4 regions of the Paenibacillus sp. IHBB 10380 genome follow, and region 4 is predicted to be linked to each of the others. Evidence: riboswitches for the same ligand, from Rfam matches in the RefSeq annotation. Region 4 holds a riboswitch; each other region holds the start of a gene.
The links. Region 4 has a riboswitch for cyclic di-AMP ahead of UB51_RS23685 (APC family permease). Riboswitches for the same ligand answer to the same signal wherever they lie in the genome.
Positions count from the first base shown of each region.

Region 1: it holds a riboswitch for cyclic di-AMP, as region 4 does, so the genes downstream of both, UB51_RS07610 (3D domain-containing protein) here and UB51_RS23685 (APC family permease) in region 4, are expected to answer to the same signal.
Region 2: it holds a riboswitch for cyclic di-AMP, as region 4 does, so the genes downstream of both, UB51_RS22590 (C40 family peptidase) here and UB51_RS23685 (APC family permease) in region 4, are expected to answer to the same signal.
Region 3: it holds a riboswitch for cyclic di-AMP, as region 4 does, so the genes downstream of both, UB51_RS22245 (resuscitation-promoting factor) here and UB51_RS23685 (APC family permease) in region 4, are expected to answer to the same signal.

Region 1 is NZ_CP010976.1:1,781,369-1,785,609, reverse strand. Features, by position in the region: gene UB51_RS07625 (dihydroorotate dehydrogenase electron transfer subunit) at 1-242, opposite strand, end outside; gene UB51_RS07620 (hypothetical protein) at 449-703, opposite strand; gene UB51_RS07615 (polysaccharide deacetylase family protein) at 856-1,680, shown strand; gene UB51_RS07610 (3D domain-containing protein) at 1,728-2,399, opposite strand; cyclic di-AMP (ydaO/yuaA leader) riboswitch at 2,399-2,576, opposite strand; gene ppk1 (polyphosphate kinase 1) at 2,791-4,241, shown strand, end outside.
Region 2 is NZ_CP010976.1:4,976,061-4,980,301, reverse strand. Features, by position in the region: gene UB51_RS22610 (M1 family metallopeptidase) at 1-619, shown strand, start outside; gene UB51_RS22605 (hypothetical protein) at 631-1,458, shown strand; cyclic di-AMP (ydaO/yuaA leader) riboswitch at 1,672-1,810, shown strand; gene UB51_RS22595 (C40 family peptidase) at 1,814-2,281, shown strand; cyclic di-AMP (ydaO/yuaA leader) riboswitch at 2,557-2,695, shown strand; gene UB51_RS22590 (C40 family peptidase) at 2,699-3,166, shown strand; gene UB51_RS22585 (GNAT family N-acetyltransferase) at 3,402-3,896, shown strand; gene UB51_RS22580 (c-type cytochrome) at 4,040-4,241, shown strand, end outside.
Region 3 is NZ_CP010976.1:4,903,597-4,907,837, forward strand. Features, by position in the region: gene UB51_RS22235 (HD domain-containing protein) at 58-1,341, shown strand; gene UB51_RS22240 (TatD family hydrolase) at 1,392-2,162, shown strand; cyclic di-AMP (ydaO/yuaA leader) riboswitch at 2,362-2,574, shown strand; gene UB51_RS22245 (resuscitation-promoting factor) at 2,846-3,997, shown strand; gene rnmV (ribonuclease M5) at 4,120-4,241, shown strand, end outside.
Region 4 is NZ_CP010976.1:5,217,909-5,222,149, reverse strand. Features, by position in the region: gene UB51_RS23690 (GTP-binding protein) at 1-343, opposite strand, end outside; gene UB51_RS23685 (APC family permease) at 502-2,319, opposite strand; cyclic di-AMP (ydaO/yuaA leader) riboswitch at 2,439-2,585, opposite strand; gene UB51_RS23680 (hypothetical protein) at 2,929-3,792, shown strand; gene UB51_RS23675 (hypothetical protein) at 3,937-4,241, shown strand, end outside.

The DNA.
Region 1 (4,241 bases), 2.3 Mb from region 4:
AATTGAATGGTGTCTTCAGGACGCAACGAAGCTAAGAGTGTCGTTCCTTCACCAACAACCTGATATAGAAACTCTATACTTTCATCATCTTTATTAAATATGCTAATGGGTCTAGAGAGTAGCGGATAGTGCCCCCACGCGCGTAGCATATAGAATTGTCCCATGCTGCCTTCATAATTGCCTTCTACTCGTAACAAGTACACTTGTTCAGCTACTTGTACGTTAGATACTACCTTTCCCATATCATTGAACCTCCCATAATAACAATCCATTCTTTTAAACATGCCTTATCCTTATAGGAGTGGTCTGTGACTTATTTCACTATAGGTGTCATTAGACGGCCTCAGTAGATACGTTCGTCTCTTTGTTTTACTGGATGAAGTATTCGATAGACAAAAATCCCGATTAGTCTCCTTAGAGCCAATCGGGATTGATAAAGTTGTTCTCGTTATATAGGAAGCATGTCTCGGGAGTCTGCCTTTGGTCTACATTCCTTACAAACACCTACTACAGTTCCATCATCACTTGCATAGAAAGTTATTTTGTTTCTTTTTTTGCAATAGGTACATTTCTGCAAATCCTGCTTACTATTCTTTTTCCGGAACTTAATTACATTCCCACTCGATTTCCTAGTTCTTAACGCAACGAAGGACATGATCAGTACAACAATGAACGCAATGATCACTAACAAGAATAACTTCACTGAATACCTCCCCCTAATTATTATTATATCATCTAACTTTATGAAATAAATAAAGACCTATTCAAATGTATAAGCATAATTGACGCCTCCTTAGGAAATAACAAAAGAGATATTGTCTTACCAAACTTACATAACAAAGGAGATCATCATTTATGCTTAGGAGGTTATTTATTTGTATAGTTCTTCTTCTTTCTATGTGCGAAGTGACTTTAGCAAAACCGACTTTACATATTTCCGAGCCAACTGTATCACAAGAAAGACCTCCCACTTCAGTACCTGTAAACTCTGATCGTGATAAAAAGTCAGCTAGAGATAAAAAAATATCATCCTTAGGACAGCTATATCATAAATACCCCGAGACGATCAAAACAAAGGGCGCAAGAACCAAACAAATCGCACTTACTTTTGACGATGCTCCAGATCCAAGGTTTACAGGGAAAGTGTTGGATGTGTTAGCCAAGTACCATGTGAAGGCAACTTTTTTTGTCATTGGTGAACGAGCAAAGCGGTATCCAGGGATTGTGGCTCGAATGAATCGAGAAGGCCATATTATAGGTAACCATTCTTATAACCACCCTCAATTCAGTAAACTATCGTTCGATAGCTTTCAAGATCAGATTCTAAAAACAGAACACATTATCAAACATATTACAGGATACAGCCCTAGGTTTATCAGACCACCCTACGGTGATATCACAGAATCTCAGCTGAAATGGGCAAAAAAAAACGGGTATAAAGTGATTAACTGGAACGTAGATTCCTTAGATTGGAAAGGTCTCGACAAAGAACAAGTCAAGAAAAACATACTGTCCTCTGTAGGTCCTGGTTCTATTATTCTCCAGCATGCTGGTGGTGGAGTAGGTTCTAATCTAAACGGTAGCATTGAAGCTCTTCCTGAGATCATTGAGACATTAAAAAATAAAGGCTATACGTTTGTTACCGTGGCTGAGATGCTTCATATCCCGATGAACAAGTAAAAAGAACCCTCTCGAAAGATCGAGAAAGGCTCTTCTGAATTAAGTTTTTATTTAATGAGATACAGCTCAATTTCCTGGTATCCAAAATCACGTACAGAAGCTTGGCTTCCGGGAATAAAAATATCAATTCGATGGCCTTTTATAGCAGAGCCAATGTCTCTTGCTGTAGCCACAAACGCTTGTTTAGGAAGACCTGAATGACTATGTCCCGTTACTAGCACTTTCGTACCTAAAGGAATAATACTTGGATCTACAGCTATAGTACCAAGTTCTAGTGGATTACCAAAATAATCAACTGCGCCCCACTTCCCATTCTCACTTACAGCAGCAGAATATGCAGATGCTTTCACATCGATCGTCTTAGAATAGTTAAATACTTTGCCCCATGCTTCAACCTTACGATCTTCGGGTATGACGTTAAGAACGCCTGTTGTATTTGTAGTAGCTTGTTTCGCTGTGATTGGAGTCGCGGCAGAAGCAACAGCCTGAGTAGATGTTGGAATGTTGAGATTCATGCCTCCATAAATATTCGTGGCACTCACCTTAGGATTGGCTTTAATCACTTTATTCATGTCTACACCGTATTCCCTAGCAACACTATAAAAAGTATCTCCATCGGTTGCAACATGAATCTTATCCGCATGAACCGGAGCGGCTTGCACAGCTAGTGTAATGCCTATAATGGCTGTCATAATTTTGATTGTATTAAATTTCTTCATATTTCCTCCTTATATGCCTGCGGAGTTAGTTGTCGGGTTTGGGTAAGGAAGTTTACCCTACACGCACTATGCGCGATTCACCCCAAGGATACAGGTAACGATGTATCATCGTCCTATGCTCCATCAATAAGTCCCCCACACTTTTTTGTAATCAAAAAGTTTTGGCATGTATGAATATATCACAACTTTGTAACTATTACACATGAAATTGTTACCATTTTGATGTTTTTATGATTTTTATTATTTTTGAAGTGACTATTTCATACACTAAAAGGAGTACTTTACACAGCGTTAATCATATTTAACATTGATTTTACAATTGTGATACCAAAATATAGTAGAATAATATAGATACTAAAAAAAACATATGAATGAACCTGTTGGAGGCACTATGATGGAAGACCTAAAAACGATAAACCGCACAACAACGTCCGTCTACTTAAACCGTGATTTAAGCTGGGTTGAATTTAACTGGCGTGTTCTTCAAGAAGCACAGGATGCTGATCATCCGCTTCTGGAAAGAGCTAAATTTCTAGCTATCGTATCCACTAACTTAGATGAGTTCATGAGTGTTCGAGTCGCAGGTATTCAAGATCAGATTAGGGCAGGTTATACCAAGAAGGATTTTACAGGTTACACCCCTTCAGGATTATACAAACGCCTAATGAAACGGATATCCAAAATGATTAGCGAGCAATACCGAACTTTTCGTGATATTTCTAGACAATTAAACAAAGAAGGCATTGTTTTTTCTAGCTATGAAGATTTGAATATCGCCCAGAAACAGGCCATGGAACATTATTATCAAGATATTATTTTCCCTGTGTTAACACCCATGGCAGTTGACCAGAGCCGACCTTTCCCGCTCGTTCACAGCCAGTATGTATATTTGTCCGTTGTGCTTAATCGAAAGGATAGCTTGGAAGAGGATCCCTATTTCGCAATCTTACAAATTCCATCTAACCTTGCTAGATGTATTCCACTTCCCCATCGTACAAACAGCAAGAAGCGCCAGTTTATTTTTATAGAAGAGGTTATTAAACAGCATATTCATACCTTGTTCAGTGGATATGAGCCTGTCGCTGTTCACGAGTTCCGAATCACTCGTAATTCCGATCTCACGATAGATGAGGAAGGTGCGGAAGACTTGCTGGAGGAGATCGAAAAAGAACTCCGTAAACGAAGATGGGGAGCTCCAGTCCGGGTGGAGGTTCAAAAAGGGATACATCCTTATGCACTAAGTCAATTACAAACAGAATTCGAAATCACTGATTTCATATTTGATATTGAAGGTCCTTTAGATCTAAGCTTTCTCCGTAATTTCGCGGGATCTTTGAAGGGGTATCCCAAATTAAGTTATGCACCGATCGAACCTGTGTATCCGCTGGAATTCGACGAGAATGAAGACTTTTTCGAAGTGTTACACGAACGTGATGTGCTTGTGTATCATCCTTATGAATCTTTCGACTCGGTGACCGATTTCATTATTCAAGCTTCTGAGGATGAGCATGTCATGGCAATCAAGATGACCCTGTATCGTGTGAGCGGTAACTCTCCCTTGATTCAAGCTCTAGCCTTCGCTGCTGAATCAGGCAAGCAGGTTACCGTCGTAGTGGAGCTAAGGGCGAGATTCGATGAAGAACGGAATATCGCATGGGCACGCAAACTTGAGAAATCAGGCTGTCATGTCGTATATGGTTTAGTGGGTCTAAAAACGCACGCCAAAGTCACACTCGTCGTCCGTCAGGAAGGCAGTGAATTACGTAGATATGTGCATGTAGGTACAGGAAATTATAATGACAGTACCGCTAAGGTATACACGGATTTAAGTCTGTTTACATC
Region 2 (4,241 bases), 240 kb from region 4:
ACTCAACCAAGAGGCATGGAAATATGGATCTCAGGAGCACTATGCCCAGAATGCCTATTACCGCGGTAAGCTTATATTGAAAGGAATTGAGCAGCAAGTAGGGACTCAAACAATGGGCAAAATTATGAAGACATACAGTATAAAATACCGTTTCGCTCATCCTACAACGCTGGACTTCCAAAAAGTCGTGGAGCAGGTTACTCATACTTCATGGCAATCCTATTTCAATCAATACGTATATGGCAGCCAAATGACCGATTTCGCCATAAACCAGATTACTGTACAACAGAAAAAGAGCGCCCAGGGGCCCCTCTATGAATCCGTCGTCACCGTAGATCGACAAGATGGACTGTACCCCAATATACCCATCCTTTTTCGCTTTGCTGATGGTCACTCTATCCATAAAGTATGGAAAGGGAATGGCGATCGGATTCAGTTCAAGCTACAGTACAAATCTCCTCTGGCATGGGCGATGATAGATCCTGAATACACTCTTGTACTTGAGAATAACCATATCAACAATTATATGAAGGTAGATAACGATCACAAGATTGTATCCCGCTTAAATATAAGCATAACCAAGCTATTGGAAACATGGCTTGGAAGTCTGTCATGGTGAGGTGAGTGCCGGTGAGGATCAATATTTCAAATGGCTGGAAAAGTGTCAAAGACCAATTCTACGTTGTTATCATTCTATTTCTATACCAGTTACTCAGTGGGTACTTTCTATACCGTTTGGTTAAATCAGCCGTTGTCCCTTTATTCCTACGCTATCCTGACCCACCTCCGAATGAGTTAAGTCAGATTCTCTTCTATGTAGAAGGACAATTAAGTTTAACAAACAGTCAGACCGTCCACTCCTTTCTATGGATGTTGTTAGCTGTGCTACTATTACGCATGATTGTTACCCCACTTATTCATGCAGGAATTATTTATGGTCTTCATCAAGAAAGATTAGGAGAACGAGGACTTTTCTTTTTTGAGGGTATACGTAAACTCTGGAAACCAATGACGCTGCTATATTGGATAGAGATCGGACTTGTATTAGCTCCAGCTTATTGGCTCATTCCAAAATTATATAATATGGCACTCACAGCAGTTATATCTCCTTCTATATGGCTACAAACTGTGCCATATGTTCTCGCTTGGTATGTATACCGTTATATCATCCATCAATTGATTCTCTACATGCAATTTGGCGCAACAGGCCTCGCAGGGATCCTCTCCTCCATGATGATATGTCTTCGTTATGTGATGTCTGTTATGGGTATTTCACTCATTCTAGGGCTTAGTTGCTTGTTACTGTTCAGCCTATTCACGGGTGTGTCCCTTTGGTGGACTGGATTACTTGGCCTTATTGTTCAACAAGCTTATCATTTCATATCCTGTCTGTTTAAATTATGGGGGATCACAGCACAGTTTGACTTATGGTATACCAAGAGGTTCAAATCTTCATAAAATAAATTATTAAATTTTTGTCATCACTGTAATGCCTTGATACAGGAAAAACCCCACCCATTTTTGAGAAAAAGGGCGGGGTTTTTCCTGTATACTTTGCTTTAAACGTTTGCAAAACCATACATCCTCTGTTAAAATAATCCCAGTTAGTTTTTAGTAACAACTTTGTAATCTTTACGACATTATTATTGTATACGACTGTCACTTTCAGGTGCACGATAAAAGCCAAATTCCTTGGCACCAGGGAGCGGGGGAACCATGATATGGGTGAATTGATCTCGCATTAGAGGGATCATAGGGGACCTTCAACCGAATCCTTAAGCTAACCTCGCAGGCATTGGAAGGGGAATATGTATTGAAGAAGAAATTATCCGCCGTAGCACTGAGCGTGGCACTTGCACTAACCATTGGAACTGGAAGCGTATTTGCAGACTCGAAACTGGACTCAGTTATTCATCCTACTATCGGGGTTAGTTACAAGACCGCTGGAACATCCACCAATGGATTTGACTGCTCTGGATTTACCAAATACGTATTTCAAAAACTAGGTGTCACTCTTCCTCGTCAGTCCTCATCACAGTATCAGATAGGTGATTCTGTGTCACGTAATGCGATGAGACCTGGAGACCTTGTCTTCTTTAATACCTTTGGAAATGGTGTATCCCATGTTGGGATATTTGTTGGTAATGGTAAATTCGCACATGCATCTACTTCACGTGGGGTGATCGTTAGCTCTCTCAATGAAAGCTATTACTCCAAACGCTACGTTGGCGCTAAACGTGTGATGAGTACAGCTAAGTATCAAGCTACCGCGTATAACTAAATCTTTATAACTAAGCCTGCTCATAGCCTGCTCATAAGATTTTTGCCGAAATCTTATGAGTGGGTTTTTCTTTTATTTCATACTATAGACGTAATAAATCACAAAAAGGTTTCATTTTTTTTAACTAATCCATAATTTTTTTTAATATTATTGATAGAAACAATTGCCAAACTATTAATCCTTTGTTACAATAGTCCCAGTTAGTTTTTAGTAACAACTTTGTAATAAGTGTTGTAACAACTTATTATTGATGTATACGTTCTATCAATATAGCGTTAACCAATCAGCCGAATTCCCGTAAAGTCGGGAAGCGGGGGAACCAGTAGTGGGTGAATTGATCTTGCATCAAAGGGATCATAGGGGACCTTCAACCGAATCCTTAAGCTAACCTCGCAGGCACCAGGAGGAATCATATTGTTGAATAAGAAATTAGTATCTTCATTTATGGGTTTGGCCTTATTATTTACTATTGGAACAGGAAGCGCTTTCGCAGACTCTAAAATGGATACAGCGATTGCTCCAACACTTGGAACCAGTTATAAAAACGGCGGGGTCAGCACAAGCGGCTTCGATTGCTCCGGATTTACAATGTATATTTTTGAGAAACTAGGTATCAATTTGCCACATCAATCTGGTTCACAATTCGGTATGGGTACTGCTGTAGATCGTAGTGATTTACGTGAAGGCGATCTAGTATTCTTTAACACGAGTGGAAAAGGCGTTTCACACGTTGGAATTTATGTTGGTGATGGTAAATTCGCACATGCCTCTTCTTCTAATGGTGTAATTATTAACTCACTTAGCGAAAGCTACTACGTTTCCCGCTACATCGGTGCCAAGAGAATTATGAGTACTGATACATATGAAGCCGTTGCGATTGATTAAATCATTCATTTGACCTTACCGCCCGAGAGTTGAGATTTTTACCGAATCTCAACTCTCGGGTTTTTTGTGTCTTCTCATATGTGCATCTTTTAATGCTTATCATTGCATACTTTGATTGAGCTTACTCTTTATTATCCTGCTATTTGAGAACTAAGCACCTACTTCCCGTAAATACATATCACATGTGTTTCAACGATGATAACCAAATTTATCTGAGAGCAAAGGAGAGCCTAACATGAGCAATAAAGATGAAGATTTCATTGTTCTTCCTATGGAGATAAGCCATGCCCAAGCTATTTGTGATTGGAAGTTCGCCCCACCTTACAACATATATGGTTGGATGCCTTGGGAACAAATGGAGAAGCTTGGTATTGAGTTCGGGGACCCTCTTCTCAGAACAGCTCAATATGTATCCGTTATGAACAAGTCTGGGGAGTTATGTGGATTTGCACAGTTCTTTCCATTAGAGGGAGTAACGCGTTTAGGCATCTGTATGCACCCTGATTTGTGTGGCCAAGGAAGGGGTAAATCTTTTGTGCAATCCATTGTTCATACGGCATTGTTACGAGAGCCCCAGAATGAAATAGATCTAGAAGTACTTACTTGGAATAAACGCGCTATTCAAGCCTATGCCAAATCCAACTTCATCATTACTGATTGTTACGAACGACTTACTCCTGATGGTAATAAAGACTTCTACTGTATGGTCTATCAGCAAGATAACACCTAATCATATGATAAATAGCACTACTCTGTGAGTTTTTTGATAAAATTAACAATATATTTGTTTATTTTTTGTCACAAATGCTATGCTCTAAGAGTTTGTTCCGTTATAATAAGTACATTAGCTTAAATAGAAAGGGACGAATAATTATGCAAAAATGGATCATGAGCGGTTTGTTTTTCGCAGCGTGTACAATAGCCCTGGTACTTATGTTTACATTGCCAGGTAAAGAAGAAGTAGCGGAAGAAGAAAAACCAAGTATGCCCGCAGTTACCTTAGATGCTGGAGCTGCTGAAACACTGGTTAAAGCCAACTGTATCAGCTGTCATGGCGATCAACTAGAGGGTGCAG
Region 3 (4,241 bases), 310 kb from region 4:
TCGACATACGATGTCGAAACTGAGCAGATATTTGTTGAAAAAGGGAGTTGAAGGAGTATGTTAGGTCGTCTAAATGAGGAAAAAGTATTCAAAGATCCAGTCCATAATTATGTCCATGTTCAGGATGCGACAATTTGGCGTTTGATTAACACTTCAGAATTTCAACGATTGCGTAGAATACGTCAATTGGGGACTTCCTATATGACTTTTCATGGAGCAGAACATAGTCGATTCTCACATTCGCTCGGGGTCTATGAAATTACACGTAAAATTATTTCTTTATTTGAACAGAATCACTATACGGATTGGCCGAAGGAAGAGAAGCTGTTGACTCTTTGTGCTGCACTCTTGCATGATTTGGGACATGGGCCTTTCTCTCATTCTATAGAAGAAGCTTTTCATATGAATCATGAGGATTGGACTTGCCGGATTATTATGGGGAATACTGAAGTACATGATATTCTACGTGAGGTAGATCCTGAATTGCCAGCGAAGGTGGCGTCAGTCATTGCCAAAACATATGATAAGCCCATTGTTGTTAATCTGGTATCCAGTCCACTAGATGCGGATCGTATGGACTACTTGCTGCGTGACGCTTATTATACAGGTGTAAATTATGGTACGATCGATGTTGACCGAATTATAAGGCTGTTAAGGCCTTACCAAGATCGGATTGTTGTAAAAGAGTCAGGTATGCATGCAGTGGAGGATTATCTCATGTCACGCTATCAAATGTACTGGCAAGTATACTTTCATCCGGTGACTCGCAGTTCGGAAATTTTACTTCGTCAAATTTTTCGTCGGGCGAAAGAACTATATAGGGGCCAATTCCAATTTAAATTTATGCTAAAACCACTACAAGGGTTGTTTGAGGATAATGTGACTGTGGAGTTATACCTTCAAATGGATGAATCACTCCTTCAGACTGCATTTATGCAGTGGATCGGGGAGGAAGATGACATACTGAGTCAGCTTTGTAGTCGCTTTATAAACCGCAGGCTTTATAAATATGTGGAATTGGAAACTTTGGATAAGGATATGATGAGTGAAATTAAGCTGGAATTTCAAAAAGCAGGTTTAAATCCCGATTATGATCTCGAAAGTGATTTCCCCACGGATCTCCCTTATGATGTTTTTCATCCGGGCGACGAGGCTAGTCAGAAACAAATTTTGCTATTGGATCGACAAGAACGGTTACTGGAAATTTCTGAAGTGTCGGATATTGTACGTTCTATAAGTGGACTGCATCGGGGGAACAAACACCTCTATTATCCAGAAGAGAAGCTTAAAGCGGCATTACCCATGTTCTCACCTGCGGTTGCTCGTATATTCAAGTCATAATATTATATTTATTAATCATCAAGTGATCGACAAGAAGGGAGTTTTTTAGAATGATGTTATTTGATACACACACGCATCTCGATGCACCGCAATTCGACGAAGACCGCGAAGAGGTCATAGCGAGTGCGTTAGAAGCGGGAGTAAGCAAAATGATTAACGTAGGGTTTAATCGAGAAACCATTCCTACGACAATGAAATTGGCTGAGCAATATGATTTCATTTATGCGGCAGTGGGCTGGCATCCTCAAGATGCCATTACCATGAAGGAAGAAGACATGGCGTGGATTGCATCCTTATGCAAACACGATAAAGTGGTGGCCATCGGCGAAATTGGTCTTGATTATTATTGGGATACCTCTCCCAAGGATGTTCAGCACCGTGTATTTCGTCAGCAAATCGGACTAGCTCGGGAGCTTAATATGCCGATTGTCATTCATAATCGGGATGCTCACGAAGATGTCGTCAGAATTTTGCGTGAGGAGAAGGCAAGTGAAGTTGGTGGTGTTATGCATTCTTATTCAGGTAGCTGGGAAACTGCTAAAAGTTGCTTGGATATGGGATTTCATTTATCCTTCGGCGGACCGATTACGTTCAAGAATGCGAAGCAGCCAAAAGAGGTCTTACAACAGGTGCCTATGGATCGATTATTGATCGAAACGGACTCCCCGTATTTGACGCCGCATCCATTTCGTGGAAAGAGAAATGAATCTGCGCATGTAAGATTAGTTGCAGAGGCTGCAGCCCAAATTAAAGGGGTTGACATCGAAGAGTTGGCCCAAATAACTACCCGAAACGCACTGGAACGATTTGGAATTTTGTAAGAAATGGAGAAAAACAGGTGTAAAAACGAGTAAAAGCGAATGATTAAGGTTTTTTAACCATATTAAGCGAGAATATTACATTATTTTAACCATTTATTCAGATTTACGTGGTTGATTACTCCTTTACAACATGCATGTAAACAGGATATCATCTTTTCAGTGGTATGAGCTGCTCTGTATTAGAACAGCAATATTTCCTGAACCAGTCTCGCTGAATCTCTTTGTATAAGAGAACGGGGAAACCAATATGACCAGATACTTCACAAAATTGTGTTGATGGCATATATGATTTCTTTACTAGGGTCTAGGGGTGAATTTGAGGGCGTGCGCCATGAGCGGATGACCTAAGATAGGGCGGCTCTCTTTCGTCCAAACCCGACAGCTAACCTCGTAAGCGTTATGAAGAGAGGCAACCTCGTGCATACATTTCCCATTGTTCTAACAATTGCGGAAGCCACGAAAGAGTTCCTCTAACTCTTTCTTTTGGCTTCTTTTGTTTTAGAATAAAGGTAATGATGTCATCATACTGTTGTTTAACAGGGGGTGACAAACATGTCGGGCAGACGGGTACATGATGCAGGACAGTATTTTATGTTAAGAGTCCTGTAAAAATTTAAATATAGTCACGTCAATTACAATCATGCGTTATCTTAGACGGCGAGGCTATGAAGGAGGATCGGAAAGTGGGCGGTTTTCAACAAGAAGAAACCCATGATTCACCATCATCCAGCATGACTTACGCATTGCGATGGAGGCATGAGTATTTAAGTAAGATCTCACTTGCAGCTATTATTTCAATCGCGATCACTCTTATGATTTTGCTGCTTGTTAGTTTTCAAGCGCGCAAACAAGTGTATCTGGTGGTAGATGGTCAAGTTAAAGCGGTGGAAACAAGTCGGACAATACTTCAGGAAATGCTGGATGAAGAGGCTATAGTACTGAAGCCAGAAGATCAAGTTTCCATGCCTTTGAACGGTTCACTTGTAGACGGGGATAAAATAGTAATTTCCCGTGCAGTTAAGATTCAAGTGACAGCAGATGGTCGAACGAAGACTAGATTTACAACTAAGAGCACAGTGAACGGTGCTATGAATGAATTAGGACTTTCACTAGAGAGCGATGATAAAATATTTCCTTCTCTGACCTCATCGGTCACAGATAATATGAACATTAAGATCGTTCGGATCAACAAACAGACTGTACAACGCACAGAGAAAGTACCTTTTCGGACTATTAAAACAGCAGATGCAACGGTCTTGAAGGGCAATATCAAAGTGGTACAGAAGGGGCAAACCGGAACGATCATTCAAAATATCGAGAAAATATACCAAGACGGCAAACTGGTGTCTATGCGTATGATAGGCAAAGAAGTACAGGCCAAGACACAGCATAAAGTGATTGCGGTAGGAACGAAGGTAGAAGCTCCTAAAGCAGTTGTGGCTCAAGCTAAGGTTAATTCTAAGAGTTCAATAACCAAAGTTAGCTCCAACAATCAGGTAAGTAAGGCTGGTGTAGATTTTACTTACAAGAAAGTACTAAATAATGTATCTATGACTGCCTATTCATCACAGGAGCCTGGGATTGGTACACGTACTGCTTCGGGCACTCGTGTAACGGAAGGACGTACAATTGCTGTTGATCCTAATGTGATTCCATTAGGTTGGTGGGTTTACATTGAAGGTATGGGCTTCCGCCGTGCAGAAGATACGGGCGGTGCCATCAATGGAAATAAGATCGATATGTACTTTGATTCTCTACAGAATGCACGTAACTTCGGTCGTAAATCAGGAAGAACAGTATATGTGATCGGACCTGTAAAGCCAGAGCTTAACTAATCTGCTTTAGGTTTTACAACAGCTTTCTAATGCTATAATATTAAGGTCATTGTTATGTCATGCTAAGAAGAGGTGTATTCCTCTTCTTTTTGTTGTTGTCTTGTCCAGGGAGGAATATTCGAATGATTAAAGAAATTATCGTTGTGGAAGGTCGCGATGATACAACAGCTATTAAAAGAGCGGTAGATGCAGATACTATTGAGACGGGTGGTTCAGCTATAAATGCCCGTATTCTACAACGAAT
Region 4 (4,241 bases):
AGAACGTCTGGGCAATGGGTACAGGCTCGCTAATACCCGTAGATTCAATCAATATATAATCAAACCTGCCTTCCTCTGCTAAAGTCTTTACTTCTTTTAACAAATCCTCACGTAACGTACAGCAGATGCAACCGTTAGACATCTCTACCAACTTTTCCTCAGTACGCGATAACATCGCCTCACCCTTCACAAGATTGGCATCCATATTAACCTGACTCATATCGTTAACAATGACAGCTACTTTTAAACCCTCTCGATTATGAAGGACATGATTAAGTACAGTCGTCTTACCAGAACCTAAATATCCGCAGAGGACAGTCACGGGAATTTTTGTAGTATTCATGAATTTCTCCTTTTATTTTTACTTAATAGTAATCATTACGATTTAATAAAATATAATATATAATTCCTTGTTGCATTTGTCAACTAGTGAACATGAATCCTGTAAAAAAACAGGAAAAACTCCCAACCGTACGGTTGGGAGTTCAAATGAGCCAATTATTATTTATTTAGATGGTACGGAACTGTAGTAATGACGATATCCTTCTGATTAATCAGGAATGTGCGAATCAGCAGACTGGATTGATTGTGTAGAATGTTCTGCCACCAATGCTTCGTAATAAATTGAGGAATGACAATCGTAATATGATCTGTTGCCGCTGTTTTCCATTCAATCGTCTCAATGAATTTCAACAACGGACGTATCACACTCCGATATCGTGAACGAAGGACAATCAATCGTACACCTGGATTCCATTCCGCCCACTTCTGCTCCATCTTCTGTATTTCTTCTTCATCAAAACCAATATAGACTGCAACCACATTGTCTGACATCGAGCGAGCATAACTTATCGAGTTAAGCACAACGCGAGTAACCCCCGAGACGGGTACTAAAAAGGTACTCCCTTTAATAACCGGTTTATCTATATCCAACTGGATGCGTAGCTGATCAGCCGTATTTACATAATGACGATGGATTCGCTTGAAAAGAACCATAACAAGCGGTAGGAAAATAAACACCATCCAAACGTGCGAGAATTTCGTAAAAACAAAAATGAGTGTGATGGTTAGTGTCGTAAGCATACCGATTGTATTAATCGTAAATCGTAGCCCCCAACCGGGTGGCTTGCTTTTGTACCAACGAATCATCATGCCTAACTGAGACAGCGTAAAGGGTATAAACACACCCACCGCATATAAAGGAATTAGTCCTTCTGTGTTCCCATGAAATGCTGCGACCAGAACAGAGGACAATACTCCTAGAATAATGATGCCATTAGAGAATCCCAACCGATCCCCGCGGACCATAAACATATGTGGCATAAACTTATCCTTTGCGAGCATAAAGGCAAGCAATGGAAATGCTGAATACGCCGTATTCGCTGCTAGAAATAGAATCAGTGCTGTGACACCTTGGATTGCAAAATAGAGTCCTCCACGTCCGAATACGGACTCAGCAATTTGGGAGACGATGGTCGCCTTCGGATTAGGTGTAACCCCGTACCAGTAAGCAAGTAGACTAATGCCGGTAAACATCGCACCTAATATGAGCCCCATCATAACTAACGTCTTAGCTGCATTACGATCTGAAGGTTGCTTGAAATTCGGAATAGCATTCGATACGGCTTCAACACCAGTTAACGCAGAACAGCCCGAGCTGAATGCCTTCAATAGTAGAAACAAACTCATATTCGATACAGTGGCCCCAATCTCGGGAATATCTGTATGAATACTACCCGTTGCATATTTGAACAACCCCGAGATAATCAAGACAAAGATAGACACCACAAACAGATAAACCGGAAAAGCAATGAAAGAGGCCGCTTCCGTGACTCCTCGTAGATTAACAATCGTTAACAGTACTATGACCGTTATTGCGATAAGCACATTATGATCATGAAGCTGTGGAAATGCAGAGGTCAGCGCGTCCGTCCCAGCCGATGCACTGACGGCAACCGTTAGAATGTAATCCACAAGTAGTGAACCACCAGCCATTAGCCCCGTGGATACTCCTAAATTATCTTTTGCAACGATATAGGCTCCCCCGCCCATGGGATAGGAGAAGATCGTCTGACGGTAAGAGAGAATAAGAATAGCTAGTAGGCCAAGTACAGCTAATGAAATGGGGAGCGAATACCACACGGCGGTAAACCCAGCCGCCATCAACACGATCAGAATTTGTTCCGTACCATAAGCGACCGATGATAGTGCATCTGAAGAGAGCACCGCAAGTGCCTTGAACTTGCTTAATTTCTCAGAATCAAGCTCATTTGATTTCATTGGACGACCGATTAATAATCTTTTTACTTTGCTGACCATATCGTTAAACCCCTTCTTTTCCAAGTAGAATCAGCAATGCCGTGCGCTAATTAAAAAGGTTATCTTGCGGGTTTTGCCCTTTAAAAAAACATACAGAAATCTGCATGTCTAACAATCGGTCATGTAACCACCCAAGCTTACGAGGTTAGCTGTCGGATTCGGACTGTGGGATAGCCCTACGTAAACAATACGATTCACCCCATTGGCATGATGCCAAAGTGTTGGTTCCCCCGCTTTTCCTAACGAAAATTCAGCGCTATTCAACTTATCACGAGAGTTAATTCTAATGCGCCCGAAGCTAACTGTAAAATTCCAAAAAATTTCATAAAGGGAGAAAAAGGGATGTAATTGGACTGAAACAACCATGTATTACATGAATATCATTCATTCTCTACTATTATCGCTTTAAAGCTAATTCTTATGAGCTAAAGTGTCTAAATCAATAGATATCGCGTTATCTATTCTTAGTTCTACCCTAATATAGATAATTTATTAAAAAAGCATTAAAAATGAAGTTGATTTTACCGATAATATCTTAGAGAGTCATTTATTCTCGGATGATCATAAAAATGACAATCGCAAATTTAACGACGGAGGAATGGTATAAAAGTGAGTAAGAACAGAATTATAACAGCACTACTAGCTTTCATCTTGATTAGCACGCTTGTATTCCCGACTGTGACTTCAGCAGCAAAGCAAAGATCTCTTGAAGATGTATGTACAGTTTCTGTAGACAAGAAAGATCTATTTGTGGCATCTAATCCTGAATATGCTGATAGAGGCCATATTGATTTAACCTGTGATATAAAGCAAATCACGTTTACCGACTTATACTCAACGGTGGAGAATCCACGTATCGTCAAAGCAGATGATTTTTTAACTCAATTCGATGTCACTGCACTTAGTACAGGAAGCACTTACGTGAACATAAATGCACCAGGATACACACCTATTAAAATCAAATTTAATGTCGGGGATTCTTCAAAGAGCGTTACAAACAATAAGGATACCGACGAAGATTATTACTCTGAAGACGATACATACACGGAAGATCAGGGGGAGTACGATCCTGAATATGGAGCATTTCTTTTTTATGCAGATCAAGTCGAATTGTTAGCTAAATTAGAAGATAAAGCTATCGCCGCATATAACCAAAATAACTATATGACTTCCAGTAATCGAAAAAAGACTTATCTAGCATTCAACAATACTATTGTGCCTACTTACACTAAATTCGTTGTAGGTTTAAAAAAGATTAAACCCTCCCAAACCGAATTAAAGAAAATACATGCTACTTTTATCAAGGGAGCCTCTTTACAGCTTGAAGGCCTTACACTAATAAAAAAATCCATTTCTACTCAAACAATTAATATGAAAACATTCAACCAAGCACAAACTAAACTAGATGCTGGCCGCAAGCTAGTAAAGAAGTATAGCGCCGATCTCGAAGCTTATGCAGCTACATTCGAGTAGTAATAAAGTTACATTGTACAAGGATAAACGATTCCGTCGTCTCAAAAGGCGGTATTCGTTTACCGATAATGTCATAGAGAGTCTTTATTCTTGGATTAATAAGAATGACAATCACAAATTTAACAACAAAGGAATGGTATAAAAATGATTAAGAACAGAATTATAATGACACTAGTAGCTTTCGTTTTGATTAGTACGCTCGTATTTCCCACAGTATCTTCAGCAGCAACGCAAACGGCACTTGAATTTATTAATGGTGGCCATCTTAATGTAGATGATGAGTATGAGGAAACATACACAGACGATCAGGAGGCCCAAGAAGAATATGATCCTAAATATGAGGCACTTCTTGACTATGCAGACCAGCTTGAATTAATTGCTAAATTTGAAGATAAAGCAGTTACTGTATATACCAAATATAGCTATATAACTTCAAGCAACCGTAAACA